DNA from 4 places in the Methylibium petroleiphilum PM1 genome. Region 2 is predicted to be linked to each of the others. Evidence: predicted binding sites of a transcription regulator. Region 2 holds the regulator's gene; each other region holds the start of a gene.

Evidence for each region. Region 2 encodes sigma-54, which starts transcription at its own class of promoters, with help from an activator protein. Its sites were predicted from a motif close to TGGCANGNAANCTGCTTT; they were not measured.
Region 1: the regulator sigma-54 is predicted to act here: its motif matches at 2,528-2,545, upstream of MPE_RS04745 (aromatic/alkene/methane monooxygenase hydroxylase/oxygenase subunit alpha).
Region 3: the regulator sigma-54 is predicted to act here: its motif matches at 2,832-2,849, upstream of pedF (cytochrome c-550 PedF).
Region 4: the regulator sigma-54 is predicted to act here: its motif matches at 2,600-2,617, upstream of MPE_RS07020 (CmpA/NrtA family ABC transporter substrate-binding protein).

What each region holds. Positions count from the first base shown of each region.
Region 1 covers NC_008825.1:1,002,561-1,008,299, reverse strand. Annotated here, with positions in the region: gene MPE_RS04750 (NADH:ubiquinone reductase (Na(+)-transporting) subunit F) at 1-692, opposite strand, end outside; gene MPE_RS04745 (aromatic/alkene/methane monooxygenase hydroxylase/oxygenase subunit alpha) at 758-2,425, opposite strand; gene MPE_RS04740 (hypothetical protein) at 2,737-2,937, opposite strand; gene MPE_RS04735 (WD40 repeat domain-containing protein) at 2,934-4,058, opposite strand; gene MPE_RS04730 (CobW family GTP-binding protein) at 4,090-5,103, opposite strand; gene MPE_RS04725 (twin-arginine translocation signal domain-containing protein) at 5,484-5,739, shown strand, end outside.
Region 2 covers NC_008825.1:152,560-158,298, reverse strand. Annotated here, with positions in the region: gene lptA (lipopolysaccharide transport periplasmic protein LptA) at 1-253, shown strand, start outside; gene lptB (LPS export ABC transporter ATP-binding protein) at 250-1,005, shown strand; gene MPE_RS00730 (RNA polymerase factor sigma-54) at 1,005-2,528, shown strand; partial or broken gene MPE_RS00725 (THUMP domain-containing class I SAM-dependent RNA methyltransferase) at 2,623-3,847, shown strand; gene MPE_RS00720 (DUF4399 domain-containing protein) at 3,865-4,635, opposite strand; gene MPE_RS00715 (TPM domain-containing protein) at 4,674-5,183, opposite strand; gene MPE_RS00710 (TPM domain-containing protein) at 5,183-5,739, opposite strand, start outside.
Region 3 covers NC_008825.1:519,458-525,196, reverse strand. Annotated here, with positions in the region: gene MPE_RS02420 (phosphatidate cytidylyltransferase) at 1-916, shown strand, start outside; gene ruvC (crossover junction endodeoxyribonuclease RuvC) at 916-1,470, shown strand; gene MPE_RS02410 (substrate-binding periplasmic protein) at 1,497-2,327, opposite strand; gene pedF (cytochrome c-550 PedF) at 2,324-2,797, opposite strand; gene MPE_RS02400 (sigma-54-dependent Fis family transcriptional regulator) at 3,080-5,218, shown strand; gene MPE_RS02395 (response regulator transcription factor) at 5,291-5,739, opposite strand, start outside.
Region 4 covers NC_008825.1:1,500,269-1,506,007, reverse strand. Annotated here, with positions in the region: gene MPE_RS07040 (Hsp20/alpha crystallin family protein) at 1-287, shown strand, start outside; gene tsaD (tRNA (adenosine(37)-N6)-threonylcarbamoyltransferase complex transferase subunit TsaD) at 319-1,365, opposite strand; gene MPE_RS07030 (MarR family transcriptional regulator) at 1,563-1,844, shown strand; gene MPE_RS07025 (ANTAR domain-containing response regulator) at 1,947-2,579, shown strand; gene MPE_RS07020 (CmpA/NrtA family ABC transporter substrate-binding protein) at 2,774-4,027, shown strand; gene ntrB (nitrate ABC transporter permease) at 4,043-4,960, shown strand; gene MPE_RS07010 (ABC transporter ATP-binding protein) at 4,971-5,739, shown strand, end outside.

The DNA.
Region 1 (5,739 bases), 850 kb from region 2:
TCCTGCAGGATCGACCACAGCGGCGACATGCCGGAGCCGCCGCCCACCAGCACCATCGGACCCGGGCGCTCCTCGCGGCGGAAGCAGCTGCCGTACGGGCCCTTCAGCGTGACCGGCGTGCCGGGCTTCAGGTCACCGTCGAGCAGCGAAGAGAACGCGCCCTCCGGGTACTTGCGGATGATGAAGCGCACCGTGTCCGGCGAGCTCTGCGTACTGGCCATCGAGTAGGAGCGCGTGACACCGGCATGCGGCACGCTGAGCTCCACGAACTGGCCGGCCCAGAACCGGATCGGCTGCTCGACCTTGATCTCCAGCATGCGGATGTCGTGCGTCAGCGAACTCACCGACACCAGCTCGCCTTCGAAGGTCTTGATCGCGATCGAGCGACGCATCGCGTCCTCGTCGTAGTTCAGCAGTTCGACCGTGAGGTCGCTGTAGGCATAGGTTCTGCACAGCAGCACCTGGCCGCCGTCGCGCTCGTGGTCGGGCAGCGCGAACGTGGAATGGCCCTCGACCTCGGCGTCGCCGTCCAGCACCACGCACTTGCAACTGCTGCAGCGGCCTTCACGGCAACCGTGAGGCAGGGCGATGCCCTGCCGGAACGCCGCATCCAGGACCCACTCCCCCTCTTCCACCTCCATCTCGACGCCGACCGGCTCGAAACGAACGGTGTGGACTGTTTTTGCAGACATGTCTGTCCCCGAATAATCTGGTCCGCCCCGGGCGGCACCGCCGCCCGGGACCACTGAGAACCGCGTCAGAACGGCTTGATCTTGAAGCCGGCGCGGTAGGAGGCGATGTGCTTCTCACGCGCCTCGGGCGTCATCTCGCGCAGAAGCACGAGCGGGCTCTGGAGCTGGTGGCCCCGCACGTGATCCAGCGTCCACATGTGCTTGTCGTCGAAGCGCAGGTGGGGCTGCGAGACCAGCGTCTTGCCGTCCGAGCGGACGAAGCCGAGGTCCTTGATCGCGTCGGCCAGGTCCCAGCCGTGGTAGCACTCTTCCCATTCGCGGCGACCGCTGAAGCGGCCCATCGCCGGCGTCGGGCGGCCCTCGTACTCGGCGGCGAAGGCCGTCTTGTGGGTCCAGCGGCACAGCTCGGAGCAGTAGGTGTAGAGCTTGCCGTCGACCTCGTCGACCACCAGCTCCTCACGGATCACCGCCGGCACCATGCAGCTCCAGCAGCGGTGCGGGTAGACGTAGCCGTTCTCCTGGTCGAACAGCATGTTGGTCTCGCCCGGCACGCTCTTGCGCTCGTACCACTTCCAGAAATCGCCGAACTCGGCGTACCAGCCCGGGTACTTGTGCTCGAACCACTCGAAGTCCTTCTCGGTCTGGGCTTCGATGCGCCAGAAGTTGGCGGGCCAGCCGACCGCGAAGAACTGCGCGACCTTGTGCACGTAGTTCTTCTTGACCAGGCGGTCCCACGCGGCGGAGACGTCGTCGTGGTGGATCTTGACGCCGTACTTCTCGAGCGGGAGCAGGTAGGTGCGGTAGTAGTCCTCGTAGATCCAGCGGTGCCAGAGCTCGGCGTAGGACTCCTTGTTCTTGCTGCGGTCGGTGGTGCCGTACTCGATGATCGTGCCGATGGCGGCGTCGACGATCGCGTGGTTCTGCCAGAACGCGTAGCGGATGTCGCGCTCGAGCAGCAGGTGGTTGTCGGGGTCGTTGACCACCGACATCAGCAGCGAGTGGCCGTTGCCGATGTGGCGCGACTCGTCCGACTGCACCGACAGGAACACCGACGACAGCGCGTAGTCGCCGTTGCGGGCAGCTTCCGACGGCATCGCGACGAACAGCGTGTTGGTGAAGCCGGTCTCGGCGACGACCTGCAGGTAGATGTTCGCGGCCGTCAGCGCGTCACCGGTCAGGAAGCCTTCGGCGAACTGGCGGCCGATGGTGGTGGCGTAGCACTTGCCGAACGCGGCCTCGGTGATGTCGAAGCCGGCCGGGTCGATGTAGTTCTCCATGTACCACTTCTTCAGGTTCATCTGAATCGTGGAATGGCGGAACTCGTCGACCATCTGCATCGTGAAGCCGGTGCGCAGCTCCTCGCCCGGGGCGAGGCGGCCGAGCATGGACATCGAGCGTGCCGCCGAGATCTCGGGGAAGGGGATGATCGCCAGGAACAGCTTCATCCACTCGACCCAGCGCGGCTTGGTGTTGCGGAACATGTCGCCGCGCAGCGCCGCGTCGAGCGCGCCGTACACGCGGTTGTCCTTCTCCTCCTGCATCGGGAAGTAGGAGCGCAGCACCTGCTTCATCGGGTCGCGCGGGGCCTTGCCGATCTTGTAATCGGTCGGGAAGGTCATCGCTTCCTGGACATAGCTGGGCTGCCATCCGAGGTCGGCGATGCGCCGAGCCGCCTCGGCCACGCTGATCCCTTTCTGGGACGTGATCTTGTTGAGCGTCAAACCTGCTGACATGAAGGTCTCCTTTACTGCTGATCCGTTCGGACCGGTTTGCTGTGCGTCGAGGCCGCGCGGTCGTGCCGCCGACCTGTCCTTGGGCCAGGGCCCCTCCTCTCCATAGCGATCGCTGTGCCACTGCTCGCAATCCCTAGCGAGTCGCCCTTCTTCCCGGGAGAAGCCACGATCGGAGCGCGCATCTCGATCGCGCGGCCGTTTCGTTCTGGGTCAGAGACGACCGCCGTGCGTCCGAGCGTGAGACGCGCCGCTCTCAGGGTCGTGCGACGCCCGAGTTCGCGAAACGGGACGGCGTTGCGCACGGGGCACCCTCAGGCCGCGGCCACCACGCCGGCCGGCGCATCGGCCGCCTTGTCGCTGCCGTCGGGCGCCGCGTGCTGGGCGACGAAGCGCGCGGCGAGCACCAGCGTGCCGATGGCGAAGTCGCGGCCGTGGGCCGTGCTCATCTCGTTCGCGATCTCGGCGATCTGCTGGAAGTAGTTGTCCTTCGATTGCGTCTCTTGGTCGTTCATGTCGATCTCTCCTTCTCTGAAGTCGGCCGCGCCGCCGCGGACCGGTGGTGGCTGAACACGGGGTCGGGCAGTTCGATCCAGCCCAGCCACCCGTCCTGCGTGCCGAACGCCAGTCGCTCGCCGTCGGGCGACCAGGCCAGCGCCGAGGGCGCGCCGCCGCCTGCGCCCTTGAGCAGCAGGAAGCTGTCGCTGCCGGGCTGGCACAGCGTGACGGCCCCGCTGTGGTAGCCCGCGGCGATCACGGGGTAGCGCGGATGACAGGCGACGCTGGTGACCGGCGCCTTGCTCTGGATGCCGCACTCGCGCGGCGCCTGCGAGGCGCCGGGTCGCGCGAAATCCCAGCACACCGGCCGCAGCGCACCGCTGGTGGCCAGTTGCGTCCCATCGGGCGTGAACGCCAGCGACAGCGGCTGACCCGGATAGCCGGCCATCTCCATGTCGCCGCCGTCCTGCACGCGCCAGCCGTGCAACGCGTTCTCCTGCATGCCGGTGACCACGTAGCGCCCGTCCGGGCTCCATGCGATCGCGCGGTGGTAGCCCGGCCACGCCAGGCGTCGTGGCAGCGCGGCCTCATGCCACAGCGTCACGCCACCGGAATGCGCAACGCCGAGCGTGCGCCCGTCGGGACAGAAGGCGATTGCCGTGGCCGACGCCGGCAGCTCGATCTCGTCGGTCCCGCCGTGGCGCAGGCGCGCCACGCGCTTGCCGCCGGCATAGACCACGTCGCCCGATCGCCCGCAGGCCACGGCATCGATCCACAGTCCCTGCATGCGTGCCAGCTCCTCGGGTTCGGCGCCCGGCCGCACGCGCATCACGCGGCCATCGTCGCCGCCGGTCACGAAGCTGCCGTCGCCGTCGGAGGCGAGCGCGTGGCAGCTTCCCGCATGCGCGGTCACGACGGTCGGTGCCACGGCCGGCGCATCGGCCGGCACCAGGCTCGCACCGCCACCCTGGCGCGCTTCGAGGCGTGGGCCCTGGGGCCAGCGCACATCGGCGAACGCCACGCGGCCGTCCCCCATCGCACAGGCCGCGGTGCGGCCGTCGTGACTCCAGGAGATCGAGACGACCGGGGCCGTCATGTCCCATTGCGTGCCCAGCACGTCGAGCAGAGGCGGGTTCATGGCAGGTTCCTCCGGCACGGTGTCGACGGCATCACGGCGTCACCTCGACTTGCGCAAGGCACGCTTCCAACTGCTCGCGCAGCGCGATCGCGCTCAGGTCGCGACCGATGAACACCAGCCGCGACCCCCTCGGCTCACCGTCCTTCCAGGCGCGGTCCATGCCGCTGTCGACCGTCATGTGCACGGTCTGGAAGACGAAGCGCTTCTCGCTGCCACGCAGCGACACGATGCCCTTGCCGCGCAGCAGGTGCTCGCCGTTCTCGCGAACGAAGCGCAGCAGCCAGCCGACGAACAGGCTCGGGTCGAACGCCTGCTCGATGCTCAGCGACACGCAGCGCAGGCCGTCGCCGTGCCGGCCCTCCTCGACCTCGACGTAGGCATGCGGCACGCGGCCGATGCGGCCTCGCTGGATCTGCAGCGGCGGCACCCGCAGGCGAGAGAGGTCGAAGGCGCCGCGGCCGATCAGGCGGTCGAGCTCGATGTCGCCTCGCTCGCAGCGGACCACCTCGGCGGTCGGGTTCACGCGCTCCACGGCGATCTCGGAGACGGCCAGCTCGTCGGCCTTCGCGAGATCGCACTTGTTCAGCAAGACCAGGTCGGCCTGCGCCAGTTGCGCGCCGGCCTCCGGCGCGGCCTGCAGTTGCCTCGCGAGGTGGCGCGCGTCGGCCACGCAGATCACGCTGTCCGGCTGGGTGTGCTGGCGCAGGAAGTCGTCGAAGTGCAGCGTCTGGATGACCGGCGCCGGATCGGCCAGGCCGCTGGTCTCGATGATGATGCCGTCGAAGCGACCCGGCCGGCGGATGAGGCCGCTCATGACGCGGATGAGGTCGCCGCGCACCCGGCAGCAGACGCAGCCGTTGTTCAGCTCGTGCACCTCTTCCTCGGCGCCGACGACCAGCGAGCCGTCGATGCCGAGTTCGCCGAACTCGTTGACGATGACGGCGTAGCGCTTGCCGGCCGCGCCTTGCAGGATGCGATTGAGCAAGGTCGTCTTGCCGGCGCCGAGGAAGCCGGTGATCACGGTGACTGGAATTCTCGAAGTCATGCTGCGGTCCTTTGGTCTGCCGCGGTTCGGGGTTGTGCGCCCGCCTGCCACGGTCTTCGTGTCCATCCCCGATCGCCCGCGATGCGGTCCGAGGGTCGCCCCCAATGCGCAATCGCTATGCCATCCGCGGCGCGCACCGGCAAACGCGCGATAAGTGCTTGATCGATTTCAGGATTCGCGGCACCCCTCGCGGTTTTCACCTAGGCATCGGCGCGCCCATCTGTCGCGTTTTCGGACACTCGGTCAGGTCACCTTCCGGGGGCCGCTCGAAGGTGCTTTCCCTAGTAATTAACGGACCACCACCTGCTCGAGGAATGGCGCTGGAAAACTCGTCTCGCGTCGTGCGGCGATTCGCACGAAACGACGAAGGAGACACATCCATGAAGACCATCGCTATTTCGCTGATCGTGCCGACCGGGACCTGCACCGAAGAAGACGGACGCGTCCCGAAGCTCGATCTGCCGCTGTCGCGGCGCGAGTTGCTGAAGGGCTCCGGCGTGCTGATGGGCACGCTCGCGACCGGCACCCTGCTCGCGACCCTGGCCCCGTCGCCCGTGTGGGCCGTTGCCATGACGAAGCTCGGTGATGCGGAAGGCCGCACGCTGCTGACGCTGGGCCGCGTGCTGTACCCGCACA
Region 2 (5,739 bases):
CGAGCGCCTCGAGTACGACGGCCGCGGCGACACCGTGCGGCTCGTGAACCAGGCCGTGCTGCGGCGCTTCCGCGGCAGCACGCTGGCCGACGAAGTGGCCGGCAACACCATCTCCTACGACAACGTGACCGAGGTCTTCCAGGTGCTCGGCGGCCCGGCCTCCGCGGCCGCGCCAGGCCGGGTGCGCGGCGTGCTGACGCCGCGCGAGAACCCGGCTTCTGCGCCCAACTCCGGGGCGGGGACGCGGCCATGAACACGGCGATGGCGAGCCGCCTGGAGGCTCGCGGACTGCAGAAGAGCTACGGCGCCCGCAAGGTCGTCAAGGACGTGCACCTGGCCGTTGCGGCCGGCGAGGTGGTGGGCCTGCTGGGCCCGAACGGCGCCGGCAAGACCACCAGCTTCTACATGATCGTGGGCCTGGTGCGCGCCGACGCCGGCGAGATCCGCATCGACGGCGCGCCGATCGAGCGCCTGCCGATCCACCAGCGCTCGCGCCTCGGGCTGTCCTACCTGCCGCAGGAAGCCTCGATCTTCCGCAAGCTCACCGTCGAGGAGAACATCCGCGCGGTGCTGGAGCTGCAGTTCGACGAGCGCGGCAAGGCCTACACCAAGGCACGCATCGACGAGCTGCTCGACGGCCTGCTGCACGACCTGTCGATCGACAAGCTGCGCGACAGCCCGGCACCGGCACTGTCGGGCGGCGAGCGGCGGCGCGTCGAGATCGCCCGCGCGCTGGCCACGCAGCCGCGCTTCATCCTGCTCGACGAGCCGTTCGCCGGCGTCGATCCGATCGCGGTGATCGAGATCCAGCGAATCATCGGCTTCCTCAAGAGCCGCGGTATCGGCGTGCTGATCACCGACCACAACGTGCGCGAGACCCTGGGCATCTGCCACCGCGCCTACATCATCAGCGAAGGACGCGTGCTGGCCGAAGGCACCCCCGAGCAGATCGTCGAGAACGCCGACGTCCGCAAGGTCTACCTCGGCGAGCACTTCAGGATGTGATGAAGCCTTCCCTGCAGGTCCGTTTTTCGCAGCATCTGGCGCTCACGCCGCAGCTTCAGCAGTCGATCCGGCTGCTGCAGCTTTCCACGCTCGAGCTTCACCAGGAAGTCGAGCAGATGCTGGAGCAGAACCCCTTCCTCGAAGTGGAGGAAGATGCGCCGACCCCGTTCGACGCGCCGGTGGAGCGCGCCACGGCCACGGAGCGCCAGGCCGATGACGCCTGGGAGGGCTCGGGGTCCGAGGTGGCCGCCGACCCCGAGCCGGTCGCGGTGGATGCGGCCGAGTTCGGCACCACCGAGCGCGAGGACTGGGAGAACGGCACCGAGCGCGAGGACTTCGACGGCATCCGCGAGACGCCCGGCAAGGCCGGCAACAACGACAGCGACGAGTTCGACCCCATGGAGCGCAGCAGCGCCGGGGTGAGCCTGCAGGACCACCTGCGCGACCAGTTGCGCGGCATGCGCCTGAGCGACGAGGACCGCGGCGCGGTGATGGTGCTGATCGAATCGCTCGACGAGGACGGCTACCTGGCCGACCCCCTGGAAGAGATCGCCCAGCGCCTGGCCGGCGACGAGGACGACATCGCGGTCGAGGAGCTGCTCGACCGCCTGCGCTGCGCGCTGAAGTGGCTGCACAACCTGGAGCCGCTGGGCGTCGGTGCGCGCGACCTGTCGGAGTGCCTGACGCTGCAGCTGCGGGCCGGACCGCGCTGCGAGGCGCAGATGATCGCGATCCTGATCTGCAAGTACCACCTCGAGTTGCTGGCGCGGCGCGACGGCAAGAAGCTGATGGCGGCCACCGGCGCCGACGAGGAGCTGCTGAAGGCCGCGCAGGCGCTGATCGTGCGCTGCGAGCCCAAGCCCGGCCGGCCCTTCACCAAGGCCGAGGCCAACATCATCGTGCCCGATGTCATCGTGCAGAAGGCCGGCCGCGGCTGGCGCGTGGTGCTCAACCCCGACGTGATGCCCAAGCTGCGCATCAACGACCTCTACGCCCAGGCCATCAAGCAGCAGCGGGGCGCGCGCACCGAATCGGGCGCGGGCCTGAGCTCGCGGCTGCAGGAGGCGCGCTGGTTCATGAAGAACATCCTGCAGCGCTTCGACACCATCCAGCGCGTGTCGCAGGCCATCGTCGAGCGGCAGAAGGCCTTCTTCAGCCACGGCGCGATCGCGATGAAGCCACTGGTGCTGCGCGAGATCGCCGACGAGCTGGGTCTGCACGAGTCGACCATCTCGCGCGTGACCACCGCCAAGTACATGTCCACGCCCTACGGCACCTTCGAGCTGAAGTATTTCTTCGGCTCCTCGCTCAACACCGAGGCCGGTGGCAATGCGTCGAGCACCGCGGTGCGTGCGCTGATCAAGCAGCTGGTCAGTGCCGAGGATGCCAAGAAGCCGCTGTCGGACAGCCAGCTCAGCAGCATGCTGGAAGAGCAGGGCATCCAGGTGGCGCGCCGCACGGTGGCGAAGTACCGCGAGGCGCTGAAGATCGCGCCGGCCAACCTGCGGCGCACGATGATGTAACGACGAGGTCTCGGGCCCGAACCGGCAACAAGACCCGGCGCCCCGCCCGGTGTCGACCGAGGCGCGAGCGCAACCCTCGAACCCCTCTGCACGCATGAACGTCGCCCTTCCGCCCGACGCCCCGTCGTCCTCCTTGTTCCTCCCCTGCGCGGCCGGCGTCGAGGCGCTGCTCGCCGACGAGGTGGCCCGGCTGCTGCCGGGCGCGGCGGCGCAGACGCAGCGCGGCGGCGTGATGGTGCGCGGCGGCCCGCGCGAGGCGATGGCACTCAACCTGGGCAGCCGGCTCGCCCAGCGCGTGCTGTGGCAGGTGGCCGATGCGCCCTACCGCAGCGAGGACGACCTGTACGCGTTGGCCCGCAGCCCGCGCTGGCCCGACTGGATCACGCCGACGCAGACCCTGAAGGTGGACGTGACCGCGCAGCGCGCGCCGCTCAAGAGCCTGAACTTCGCCGCGCTGCGCATCAAGGACGGTGTCTGCGACGCGATGCGCGACGCGCTCGGCGCGCGCCCGAGCGTCGACACCCGCCGCCCCGACCTGCCGCTGCTGCTGCACCTAGCGCCCGAGCACGCCACGCTGTATGTCGACACCTCGGGCGAGGCGCTGTTCAAGCGCGGCTGGCGCGAGGACCAGGGCGAGGCGCCACTGAAGGAGACGCTGGCTGCCGCGATGCTGGCCGCCGCCGGCTGGCAGGGCCGCGAGGCCGACGGCCCGCTGCTCGACCCGGTGTGCGGCTCCGGCACGATCGCGATCGAGGCGGCGCAGATCGCCTGCGGCATTGCCCCCGGCTCGCTGCGGCGCTTCGCGTTCGAGCGCCTCGGGCCGTTCCGCGACGCCGGCACCCAGCGTGCCTGGCGCGAGCTGCGCGAGGCCGCGCGGGCGGCCGTGCATGCCAGCGCGGTGCCCATCTTCGCCGGCGACGTGGCCTTCCGCATGACCGATTTCGCGGCGCGCAACGCGGCACGCGCCGGCGTCGCTGCCGCGATCGAGCTGAAGACGGTCGACGCGCTGCAGCGCGCCGCCCCCGCCGAACGCGGCACGCTGATGCTCAACCCGCCCTATGGCGAGCGCATCGACCCCAAGGGCTCACGCGGCGACGGGGCCGGACGGCGCCTCGGCCCACGAGTTCTTCACCCGCCTCGCCACCCACTGGAAGCGCGCCTACCCGGGCTGGACCGCCTGGGTGCTCAGCCCCGACATGAAGCTGCCGCAGGCGATGCGCCTGAAGGAGAGCCGGCGCGTGCCGATGTGGAACGGCCCGATCGAGTGCCGGCTGTTCCGCTTCGATCTGGTGGCCGGTTCGATGCGCGAACCGGGCTGAGGGCGCGCCGGCTGCCCTCAGCGCGGCACTTCGATCTCGACCGGCGCCGACGTGGCCATCACCTGCTGGTCGGCGTTCTGCAGCAGTTCGACCCTGAACTTGTAGGTGCCCGGCGGCGGCGCGAGCCAGACCTCGGTCAGGCCCTTGACGAGGTCGATGCGCTCGGTGGGCGCACCGGCCCGCTCGGCGACCAGCCGGAAGTGGCCCACGCCCTTGTCCTGGATGTCCACGTGGCCCACGTTCAGGCCCGAGGCGTGCAGTCGCACCCGGAACGGCGTGCGCAGCGGCTCGCCGCTGCGCGGCTCGAGGATCGCGACGCCGGGCTGGATCAGCGTCTTCGGGTCGACGTCGTCGTTCTTCTTCGTCACCGTGATCTTCATCGGCTTGCTGTAGACGAAGTAGGGGATGTGCTTGTGGTCCGCCAGCAGCAGCCGCAGCGTGTAGGTGCCGGGCACGAAGGTCAGCACCGTCTCCATCTGGCCCTTGCCGAAGTGGATGTACTGGTCGTTGAAGGGCAGCGGCTGGGTGAAGTCGAGCGGCAGGTCGCGGTTGACCAGCAGGTGGTGGTGACCGGCGCCGTCGACCGGCTTGACGATCGGCGCCAGCCCGTAGCGCGACAGGCCGAACTTCAGCACGAAGGGCGTCTCGATGCTGTCGCCGTCGCGCAGGTTGGTGAAGTAGGTCTCGGGCTGCTGGGTGCGCAGCGGCGAGCTGAGCCACGGGTGGTCGGCCGCGAGGGCCGGTGCGGCGAGCAGGGCGGCCGCGAACCAGGCGAAGCAAGAGCGCATCGTGGAGGTCATTCGGTCGGAGGTCGTGAAGGTGTCGGTCAGCGCAGCACCGGAGTGTCCGGCAATTCGTTCGGATTGCCATCCCCTCTCGCCGCCGGGAAATGCTGGCGCAGCACGGCGTCCACGGCGTCGATCGCGGCGTGCAGCCCGTCCTCGAAGCGCCGCTCGCGGAACGCCGCGCCCATGCCGTCGACGATGGCCTGCCATCCCGCAGCGTCCACGTGCCGCGTGAGGCCGCGGTCGGCCACGATCTCGATGCGGTGGTCGGCCAGCAGCAGGTAGATCAGCACGCCGTTGTTGTGCTCGGTGTCCCACACGCGCAGCTTGCCGAACAGCGACAGCGCGCGATCGTGAGCGTCGACGTTGCGCCACAGGTAGCCCAGCGGCAGCCCCGCCTCCACGCAGACGCGGATCTCGCCGCTGTGCGCGGCCTCGCTGGCGCGCACGCGCTGCTCGATGCGCTCCAGCGCCACCGGGCCGAGCGCGCGGCGCGCGTCGTCCTCGTCGAGCCAGCAGTGGCGCAGCAGTCGGATCAGCCGGTCCATCATCACCAGTCTCCCGACGCGCCGCCGCCGCCGAAATCGCCGCCACCGCCGGACGAGAAACCCCCGCCGCCACCGCCGCCCCAACCGCCGCCGCTGCTGCCGCCACCGCCCCAGATGATGGGCGGCACGCCATGGCCGCCGGTGTCCAGGCCGCGCCGCCGCGCCGCGCCCAGGCCCAGCACGCCTACCAGCACCAGCGCCACCAACGCCGCCGCGCCGCCGATCAGCAGGCTGGCCGACACCGCCCAGGCCAGACCGCCGGCGCCGACGCTGGTGGCCAGCGTGCCGAGCTTGCGGCCCAGCACGCCAGTGAGCACGGCACCGGCGATCGGCACCGCGAGCAGGAAGAACATCGCGAAGTCCTGCCATTGCGCCCCGGACTGAGGTGCCTTCGACACCGAGCCCGGCGCCGGCAGCGCCTCGCCGCGGATGCGCGCCGCGAGCTGGTCGACCGCGGCGTTCAGCCCCCCCGCGAAATCGCCGGCCCGGAAGGCCGGCGTCAGCGCGCGGTCGATGATCTGCCGGGCCGCCAGGTCGGGCACCGCGCCCTCCAGCGCCT
Region 3 (5,739 bases), 370 kb from region 2:
GTTCGGCGCGCTGCTGCTGATCAGCGCCGTGGCCCTGCTGCGCTCGCTGCGCGAGCGCGGTGAAGAGAGCCGCGACCGGCACGAACGGTTCAAGCGCGAGCTGCGCGCCCTGTGGATCGGCGCCTCGGTGTTCTGGCTCGCCTGGGTGTCGGGTGCGGCGGGGGCGACACTGCTGTTCGGCGTGCTCAGCTTCCTGGCGCTGCGCGAGTACATCACTCTGATGCACACGCGGCGCAGCGATCACCGCAGCCTGATCCTGGCCTTCTTCATCGTGCTGCCGCTGCAGTACCTGCTGGTGGCCAACCGCAATTTCGACCTGTTTTCGGTCTTCATTCCGGTCTACATCTTCCTGGCGATCCCGGTGGTGAGCGCGCTGGCCGGCGACCCGGAGCGCTTCCTCGAGCGCAACGCGAAGATCCAGTGGGGCATCATGGTCTGCGTCTACGGCATGAGCCACACGCCGGCGCTGTTGCTGCTGCAGTTTCCGAACCGCGAGGATCGCGGGGCCTTCCTGGTGTTCTTCCTGGTGCTGGTGGTCGCGGTGGCCCACATCGCTCAGGAGGCCGCGAGCCGGCGCCTGCGCCGCCGCCCCGTGGCGCGCCACATCAGCCGCAGCTTCAGCTACCGTGCCTGGCTGATCGGCGCGCTGGTGGCGGCGATCGTCGGCGGTCTGCTGTACTGGATCACACCCTTCAAGCCGGGGCAGGCGATGGTGATGGCGCTGATCGCCAGTGCCTGCGGCACGATGGGCGAGTTCGTGATGAAGGCGCTCAAGCGCGACGCCGGCGTGCACTACTGGGGCAACCGCGCCTCGGTCACCGGTGCGGTGGGCCTGCTCGACCGCGTGGCGCCGCTGTGCTTCGCGGCGCCGGTGTTCTTCCATTCCGTGCGCTGGTACTTCAACCTGAGCTTCTGATGGCGACACGGATCCTCGGCATCGATCCAGGGCTGCGCACCACCGGATTCGGCGTGGTCGAGTGCGAGGGGTCGCGGCTGCACTACATCGCCAGCGGCACGGTGCGCACCGACGCGCTGCCGAACGGCGACCTGCCAGGGCGGCTGAAGATCATCTTCGAGGGTGTGCGCGAGGTCGCGGCGCGCTACCAGCCGGACTGCGCCGCGGTCGAGATCGTGTTCGTCAACGTCAATCCGCAATCGACGCTGTTGCTCGGTCAGGCCCGGGGCGCGGCACTGGCGGCGCTGGTGTCGGGCGATCTGGCCGTGGCCGAGTACACCGCGTTGCAGATGAAGAAGGCGATCGTCGGCCACGGCCACGCCCGCAAGGAGCAGGTGCAGGCCATGGTGGCGCGGCTGCTGTCGCTGCCCGGTGAGCCGAGCCGGGACGCAGCCGATGCGCTCGGCCTCGCGGTCTGCCATGCGCACGCGGGCGCGTCGCAGGCGGCGATCGCCGCCGTCAGCCCGCTGGCGCGGCGCGCCCATGCGCAATACCGCAAGGGCCGCAGCTATTGACCGGCGCCGAGGCCGGTCGGCGGCGATCAGCCACGCCAGACGACGTTGTGGCGCCGGAAGAGATCGCGCAGGCCTGTGCCGTTGTTGAGGTCGATCAGGCGGCGCTGCATCACCTGCGCCAGGTCGGTCGCGCCGCGCTTCACGGCACAGCCGACCACCCAGCCGTTGCGCGGCGCTCGCGGGATCGGCGGCAGCGGCACGATCTTGTAGCGCGGCTGGCCGGCGAGCGTCGCTTCCAGTTCGGAGGCCAGGCCGGCGGCCGCCACCACCTCGCCGGAGAGCAGGGTCTTCGCCGCTGCCACGCCGTCGGCGTGCTGGGTGCTGAGCGTGTCGCGGAGGGCGCCGGAGTCGGCGCTGGCCAGCAGGTAGCCCGGCAGGGACACGCCCGCCACCGCGATCTTCTGCCCGCGCAGGGCCTCGATGGTCTCGGGCGTCGGACCGCGCTCGCTGTCCCAGGCCAGCATGACCGTCTCGCGGTAGTAGGCGCCGAACACCTCCACCTGCGGATTGGCCTCGATCAGCGGGCGGTCCATCGGCACATGCAGCATCACGTCGGCCGGACCCCAGCCGAGGTAGTGGCCGCGCCAGACGGCGTTGCGCAGGTCGTCGCCGACGCTCTCGCCGGCCGGGATCGGCAACAGGCTGAGCGGCACGCCCACGCTGTCGGCCAGCACCGCGGCCAGATCGACATCGACGCCCTGACCGTTCAGGTTGAACGGCGGCATGTCCTGGTAGACCGCCACCACCAGCCTCCCGCTGCGCCGCACGCGTTCCAGCGCGCTGCCCTCGGCACGGAGCGGCGCGGACAGCGGCGCCAGTGCCGCGGCGGCACCCAGCAACCGGCGACGGGAGATCACAGCGGCTTCTCGCGGCGGGTTTCGAGGTAGCTCTTGATGGCCCAGACCGCTTCCTGCTGCATCACGCCCTCGAACGGCGGCATGTAGACGGCACCGTTGCGGGTGCGTCCGTGGCGCACCGTGGTGGCGTAGTACTCGTCCATTTCCTTCACGCAGGCGGCCTTCTTCTTGTCGTCCTTCAGCGTGGCGCATTCGCCGTCGAGCTTGCGCAGATCGGGAGCGATCCCGCCGGAGATGGCCTCCAGGCCATGGCAGCGGGCACAGTTCTGGGTATAGGCCGAGGTGCCGATCTTGATGGCCTCGTCGTTCTTGCGGTATGGATTCTCGGTGCGCCAGGTATCACCGAGCGCGGGAAGCGACTGGGTATCGACGGCCTGCGGCGTGACGTCCCCGTGGGCGTAGGCGCCCGCGGCGCCGGCGATCAGGCTCAGCGCGACGAGATGGCGCAGGCACTGGGTACGAAAGTTCATAGAAAGATGCTCCAAATCAGAGGGACAGTCCGAGGGTGCAAGTGATGTGCCATCGCCACAGTTCTGCCCCGAACCCCTGCTCGTGACGGGTTCACACCGTCATTTTGCTCCACACTGGAGCATACTGACGCTCCCCATGGATGTGCCGCAGGGCCAGGCTGGCACGGTGACAGGGGGACGATTCAGGCAGTGACGACAAGGCGTTCAAACGCCTGAGCAATGGACACACAGCAGAGGCGGCTGCCGGCCGCCCGAGAGGGCTGACGCCCCCAAGGAGACACGATGACCGCATCCCCCACCGCGACGCGCGCTGCCCAGCGTGACAGCCGGCGCCCGTCCGGGTTCGGCCATTCCGCGACGAGCGTCTGGCTGCCGCCGGACCCGGGTCACGTCGACACCATCGCGCAGTCGCATGAACGCTGTGCCTCGCTGCGGCTGAGCCCGATCCGGCCGCCGGACCACACCCCGCTGATGCGCTCGGATCTGGCGGTGGCCCGGGAGCGCAACCGCTGTCTGTCGCTCCATGCGGTGCCGGTGATGGAGATGCTGCTGGAGCAGATTCTCGCGACGCAGAGCATGGTGCTGCTGACCGACGTGCAGGGCACGGTGCTGCATTCGATCGGTCACGACGACTTCCTGACGCGTGCGTCCAAGGTCGCGCTGGCGCCGGGCGTCAACTGGAGCGAATCGAGCAAGGGCACCAACGCCATCGGGACCGCGCTGGTCACCGAAACGCCGACCATCGTGCATGCCGACGAGCACTTCGTCCACGCCAACCAGTTCCTGACCTGCTCGTCCTCGCCGATCTTCGATCCGCGCGGCAACCTGGTCGGCGTGCTCGACGTCAGCGGCGATCACCACTCCTTCCACGTCCACACGATGGGCCTGGTGAAGATGTCGGCGCGCATGATCCAGAACCACTGGCTGATCGAGGACAGCCACCAGACCCTGCGCCTGCATTTCCACCTGCGTCGCGACTATCTCGGCACGCTGATGGAAGGCATCGTCTCCGTCGGGCAGGACGGCAAGCTGCTAGCCGCCAATCGCGCCGCACTGGACATGCTGCGCCTGTCGGGCGCGGCCTTGCGGATGAATACGGTCACCGGCCTGTTCGGCGTGTCGCTCGGAGCGCTGGTCGACCATTTCGGCTCGACGCTGTCGACGCCACTGGAGCTGAGCCTGCCCGACGGCCGCCAGATCCATGCGAACGCCCGCTTCAATGGCACCGGCTGGCACCAACTGGGCCGCGCCCGTGACGATCAGCCGGAGGCGCTCGCCCACGAGGCGGCCCGCGAGCCGGCCGCCCGCGACGCGCTGCCCGACACCGCTCGCGAACCGACGGCCCATCCCAATGCCGTGCCGCCGTCGCCGAGCCTGCGACAGCTGCAGACCGGGGATGCGCGCATGGACGACGTGGTCACGCGCGTCAAGCGAGTGCTCGACCGCGACATCCCGGTGCTGATCCAGGGCGAGACCGGCACCGGCAAGGAAATGCTGGCCCGCGCGATCCACCAGGGCTCGCGTCGCGCCAGCGGCCCCTTCATTGCCGTCAACTGCGCATCGATCCCCGAGACCCTGATCGAGTCGGAGCTGTTCGGCTACGAGGAAGGCGCGTTCACCGGCGCGCGCCGCAAGGGCGCCGTGGGCAAGGTCCTGCAGGCGCACGGCGGCACGCTGTTCCTCGACGAGATCGGCGACATGCCGCTGGGCCTGCAGGCGCGGCTGCTGCGGGTGCTGCAGGAACGTGAGGTCACGCCGCTCGGTGGCACGCGGGCGCTGCCGGTCGATGTGTCGGTCATCAGCGCGACCCATCAACCGCTGCGAGAACTGATCGACCGCAAGCAGTTTCGCGAGGACCTGTACTACCGCTTGAACGGCCTGGTGGTGCAGCTGCCGGCGCTGCGCGAGCGCACCGACCTGCTGGCGCTGACCGAGAAGCTGCTCAAGCGCGAGTGCCGTGGTCGTCTGCTGCGCCTCGACGCCGAGGTGTTGCGGCTGATGCAGGCTTGCCGCTGGCCGGGCAATATCCGCCAGTTGGCCACCGTGCTGCGCACCGCGGTGGCGATGGCTGGCGACGATGCCGTGATCACCGTCGACCACCTGTCCGAAGACTTTCTGCAGGATGCGCGTCGCACACTGGACGAGGAGCCCGCCTCGGTCGCCGCCTCTCGGCCGCCGGTGAGCATGGCCCAGCACGCCGAGCCGCGTCCCTCGGACGCGGCAGCACCCGACGGCCTCGGCAGCGCCCAGGTCGGCGAAGCGCCGGGCGGACGCAGCACGCTGCACCAGCTCGAGCACGACACCGTCCGCCGCGCGCTGGCCGAGGCCGGCGGCAACATCTCGGTCGCCGCCCGGCGACTGGGCATCAGCCGCAACACGATCTACCGCAAGCTCTACTGGCCGCCAGGCGCGGGCCGCTGAGCGCCACCGGGTGCAGTGCCGGCGAAAACCAGGTCCGGACGGACCTGCGTCGGCGCCGGCACCGCGCCGTGGTCAGAGCTCGACCAGGCCGTTCTGCGCCGCCAGCCGCAGCAATTGCAGGTCGTTCGCTGCACCCAGCTTCTGCCGGATCAGCGACATGTAGTTCAGCACCGTCTTGTCGCCGAGGTGCATGGCCTCGGCGATCGCACGCGTCGCGAGGCCCTGGGCGGCCAGCCGCAGCACATCGAACTCGCGCGGCGTGAGCTGCCGCAGCGGCCCGCCGCGCTCCACTTCCAGGGGATCGAGCATCGCCTCGACCAGTTCGCTGGAAAACACCCGGCGGCCCTGAGCGACCTGACGCACCGCATCCAGCATCGCCTGCGGGTCGGAGTCCTTGGTCAGGTAGCCCAGCGCACCGGCGCGCAAGGCCTGCAGTGCATAGCTCTGCTGGGCGTGCATCGTGAACACCAGGATCCGCAGCGAGGCCAGCCGGGCGCGCAATCTCTGGATGGCCTGCAGGC
Region 4 (5,739 bases), 1.3 Mb from region 2:
AGACCTACAGCGTGCAGCTCGACATGCCCGGCGTCGCGAAGGAAGACGTCAAGGTTACGATCGACGGCAAGCGCATCAGCATCGAGGCTTCGTCGCCCGCCGACGCGCCGGCCGCCGAAGGCGAACAGTTGCTGGTGCGCGAACGCAGCCGCACTGCCTACGCCCGAAGCTTCACGTTGCCGGTCGAGGTGGACGAGTCCGCTTCCCAGGCTCGCCTGGAAAACGGCGTGCTGAGCCTGACACTGACCAAGAAGCTCAAGCCGGCCACGCAGCTCGCCGTCGGCTGATCCGGCGGCGAACCGAACGTCGGGGCCTCGCTCAGGGCACCCCGACGTCCAGCGCGGCGAGCGGCCAGCGCGGCTGCACGTCGAACGCGTGGTCGCGTCGTGCGGTCGCGCGGCCGGCCTGCAGCCGCATGGCCGCGGCCAGCGCGATCATCGCGCCGTTGTCGGTGCACAGCGACACCTCCGGATAGTGCACACGCACGCCGCGCTTCGCGCAAGCGGCATCGAGCTGCGACCGCAGGCTGCGATTCGCCCCCACACCACCGGCCACCACCAGCCGCTGCAGCCTGGTGGCCCGCAGCGCGGCGAGCGACTTCTTCACCAGCACCTCCACGATCGCGGCCTGCGTGGCAGCCGCGAGGTCGGCACGCGGCTGCTCGCAGACGCCCTCACCGAGCTTCAGAACCTGGGTGCGTACCGCGGTCTTGAGTCCGGCGAAGGAAAAATCGAGCGTATCCCGGTGCAGCAACGGCCGCGGCAGCGCATAGGCGGTCGGGTCACCGAACTCCGCAAGGCGGGCAAGCGCAGGTCCGCCGGGGTAGCCCAGGCCGAGCAACTTGGCCGACTTGTCGAAGGCCTCGCCGGCCGCGTCGTCGATCGTTTCGCCAAGCAACGCGTAATCGCCCACACCGTCGACCCGCATCAGCTGCGTGTGCCCGCCCGAGACCAGCAGCGCCACGAACGGGAACTGCGGCGGATCGACCGACAGGAAGGGCGACAGCAGATGACCCTCCAAATGATGGATGCCCAGCACCGGCCGGTCCAGCGCCGCGGCGAGCGCGCAGGCCACCGCGCTGCCGACCAGCAGCGCGCCAGCCAGCCCGGGACCGCGCGTGTAGGCCACCACGTCGACATCGGCCAACGCCCGGCCCGCCTCGGCAAGCACCTGTCGCGTCAGCGGCAAGGCCCGACGGATGTGATCGCGCGAGGCGAGTTCGGGCACGACACCGCCGTAGGCCTCGTGCATGGCGACCTGGCTGTGCAAGGCGTGGGCAAGCAGTCGCGGGCGCTCGCCATGGTCGGCCGCCACCAGCGCCACGCCGGTTTCGTCGCAGGAAGATTCGAAGCCGAGAATCAGCATCGCAGGAGTGTAGTGAGGCGATTCCGGTGACCTCGAGCACCGGCCCTGCCACAAAACCATGCCATTCGTTTCCTTTGGTCACATGGCGGGTGTGACGGAAAACACGATATTCGGGACTGTCGACCTATCGCAGTCCGGGCGCGCTGGTTAACCTGCGTTCACAGCGGCGTGAGGCCGCGCTCCCGGTAGATCGCCCCATGAAACAGTACAAGCTTTCCGCTTGGCCCGACCTGCCGGCAGGATTCCATCGCACGGCCTACCGGCGCATGCTGCACCAGATGTCCCACCGCCACGTGACCGTGCGCCAGCTGATGGCCGAGAGCGGCCTGGCACGTTCGGCGGTGATGCAGTTTCTCGACACGCTGTCGGAGCGCGAACTGCTCGACGAACGTCCGCACGCCGCACCGCCCACCGCGCTCGGCAAGCTGCTGCCGATGGCGTTGTGGCGCCGCGCCTTCGCGACACAGAGCCCGATCTAGACTCACGGTACCGACTCCGTGACAAGGCCCGCCTCGAGCGGGCCTTGTCATTTCCGGCGTCGGCGTGGTGGCCGTTGGCGCGCTCCTTGCAGCGCAGCCAACATGACCTCTCTCCAGGCGCTGCGCATCGTCATCGTCGCACCGGAATCGCTCACCCCGGCCGCGGACGACGACGACGCACTCGTCGAGGCGGAACGCTCGCGCAGCCTGCGCATCGGCCTGCTGGCCAACGGCTACAACATCGTCGCGGTATTGCCGATCGATGCCTTCCTGCCCGAGCGCATCGCGCAGATCCAGCCTGACATGATCGTTGTCGACGCGCAAAGCCAGGCGCGCGACACGCTCGAGCACGTCGTGATGTCCACGCGCGACGAACGCCGGCCCATCGTGCTGTTCACCGACGACGCCGACACCAGCCACGTCGGCGCGGCCATCGCCGCCGGCGTGACGGCCTATGTCGTCGCCGGCCTGGCGCCCGAGCGCATCAAACCGGTGCTCGACGTCGCGCTCGCACGCTTTCAGCACGAGGAAGCCCTGCGCCGCGAACTCGCCGACGCGCGCACGCAGCTCAGCGACCGCAAGCTGATCGACCGCGCCAAAGGCTTGTTGATGAGCCGCCAGCAACTCAGCGAGGACGAGGCCTACGCCCGGTTGCGCAAGACAGCGATGGACCGCGGCCTGCGGGTCGCGGAGGTCGCGCAACGCCTGATCGACGTGGCCGACATGCTGGGCTGAGGCGCTCGATTTTCCCGCTCTGGCACGAGGTTTGCTGCAGTGCACCCAAGGATCAACGGCGATCCCCTTTCCGGTGCGGCCACGCTCGGCCACACCGCAGCAGACGACGGCGTCTCACCCCGCACCGCTCCAGGGCTGTGTGGTCGTGATGGCGCCGTTTTTCATTTGAGCCTGATTTCTGGAGTCCGAATGCCATGCCGAACGACATCGCCAACCGCGCCCTGCTGGGCCGCCGCACCATGCTGAAGGCCGCTGCAGCCGCCACCGCCGTCGGCGCCGTGCCTGGATTGCAATCCGCCGTCTGGGCCGCCGGCTCCGACAAGCCCGAGAAGGACGAGGTGCGGATCGGCTTCATCCCGCTGACCGACTGCGCCTCCGTGGTGATGGCCTCGGTGCTCGGCTTCGACAAGAAGTACGGCGTGAAGATCGTGCCCACCAAGGAAGCGTCCTGGGCCGGCGTGCGCGACAAGCTGGTCAACGGCGAGCTCGACATGGCGCACGTCCTCTACGGGCTGATCTACGGCGTGCACCTCGGTACCGGCGGCCCCAAGAAGGACATGGCCGTGCTGATGGCGCTCAACAACAACGGTCAGGCGATCACGCTGTCGAAAGCGCTTGCGGACAAGGGCGCCGTCGACGGGCCTTCATTGTCCAAGCTGATGGCGACGGAGAAGCGGGAGTACACCTTCGCCGGGACCTTCCCGACGGGCACGCACGCGATGTGGATGCACTACTGGCTGGCGGCCGCCGGCATCAACCCCCTGTCCGGCGCGAAGCTCATCACGGTGCCGCCACCGCAGATGGTGGCCAACATGCGCGTGGGCAACATGGATGGCTTCTGCGTGGGCGAACCCTGGAACCACCGCGCCATCATGGACGGCATCGGCATCACGGCCAACACCACGCAGGACATCTGGAAGGACCATCCCGAGAAGGTGCTGGGAACGACCAACGACTTCGTCAAGAAGAACCCGAACACCACGCGCGCAGTGATGATGGCCGTGCTGGAAGCCAGCCAGTGGATCGACGCCGGCCTGCAGAACAAGATGAAGATGGCCGAGACGGTTGCGCAGAAGGCGTACATCAACACTTCGGTGGATGCCATCAACCAGCGCATTCTCGGTCGCTACCAGAACGGTCTCGGCAAGACCTGGGACGATCCCAATCACATGAAGTTCTTCAACGACGGGGCCGTCAATTTCCCCTACCTGAGCGACGGCATGTGGTTCCTCACGCAGCACAAGCGCTGGGGCCTGCTGAAGGAACACCCGGACTACCTGGCCGTGGCGCAGCAGGTCAACCAGATCGCGCTCTACAAGGACGTGGCGAGCGCCATGAAGATCAATGTGCCGAAGGATTCGATGCGCAGCAGCAAGCTGATCGACGGCGTGGTCTGGGACGGCAAGAACCCGAAGGCCTATGCCGACGGATTCAAGATCAAGGCTTAAAGCAAGGAGAACCCCATGGTCAGTGCCGTGTTTCACGATCCCTCGGGTGCCGGCCTCGCCGGTACGCCCGCCGCGGTGAGTGTCAGCAAGCCCGCATTGGCGGCGTCTGTAGCCAACCTGCCGTCGGCCAAGCCAGCGGCCCGCCTTCCGGCCGAGCCCTTCGACTGGCGCGGGCTCGCATTGCGCGTGCTGCCGCCCATCTTCGGCGCCGGCCTGCTGATCGGCATCTGGGCGCTGCTCACGATGAACGGCGGCGCCTTCCCGACGCCTGCGGCCACCTGGGCCGAGTTCGCGAAGCTGTTCAGCGATCCGTTCTACGACAACGGCCCGAACGACCAGGGCATCGGCTGGAACGTACTGTTCTCGCTCGAACGCGTTGCGCTGGGCTTCGGGCTTGCCGCGCTGGTGGGCATTCCGGCCGGCTTCGTGCTCGGGCGCTTCAGCTTCGTCAACCACATGATCTCGCCGCTGATCAGCCTGCTGCGACCGGTGTCGCCACTGGCGTGGTTGCCGATCGGGCTGCTGGTGTTCAAGGCCGCCAATCCGGCGGCCATCTGGACGATCTTCATCTGCTCGATCTGGCCGATGATCATCAACACCGCCGTCGGCGTGCAGCGCGTGCCGCAGGACTACCTGAACGTGGCACGAGTGCTGAACCTCAGCGAGTGGAAGGTGATGACGCGCATCTTGTTCCCCGCCGTGCTGCCCTACATGCTGACCGGCGTTCGCCTGTCGGTCGGAACGGCCTGGCTGGTGATCGTGGCTGCCGAGATGCTGACCGGCGGCGTCGGCATCGGCTTCTGGGTCTGGGACGAGTGGAACAACCTGAACGTGGCCCATATCCTGATCGCGATCTTCGTCATCGGCATCGTCGGTCTGCTGCTCGAGCAGGCGCTGATGCTGATCGCACGCCGCTTCAGCTTCGACGATTGAGGAGACTCCCATGACCAGCTTCATCGAAGTGCAGAACGCCGAGATGGTGTTCACCACGCGCAAGGGCCGCTTCCATGCGCTGCGCGAGATCAACCTGCAGATCGAGCGCGGCGAGTTCATCACGCTGATCGGCCATTCGGGCTGCGGCAAGTCGACCCTGCTCAACCTGATCGCCGGCCTGCTGACGCCCAGCAGTGGCGTGCTGCTGTGCGACAACCGCGAGATCGCGGCACCGGGCCCGGAGCGTGCGGTGGTGTTCCAGAACCACTCGCTGCTACCGTGGCTGACCTGCTACGAGAACGTGCACCTCGGCGTGGAGCGCGTGTTCGGCGCGAGCGAGTCGAAGGAACAGCTCAAGGAACGCACTCAAGCGGCGCTCGCGCTGGTGGGCATGTCGCACGCGATCGCGAAGCGCCCCCACGAGATCTCCGGTGGCATGAAGCAGCGCGTCGGCATCGCCCGTGCGCTGGCGATGGAGCCCAAGGTGCTGCTGATGGACGAACCGTTCGGCGCGCTCGATGCCCTCACCCGCGCCCACCTGCAGGACGAGTTGCTGAAGATCGTGGCACGCACCCGCAGCACCGTCGTGATGGTGACCCACGACGTCGACGAGGCGGTACTGCTCAGCGATCGCGTGGTGATGATGACCAACGGCCCGGCCGCCACCATCGGCGAGATCCTGACGGTGGACCTGGCGCGCCCGCGCCTGCGGGTGGAACTCGCCGAAGATCCCGCTTATGTGCACTACCGCAAGGAAGTGCTCGACTTCCTGTACACGC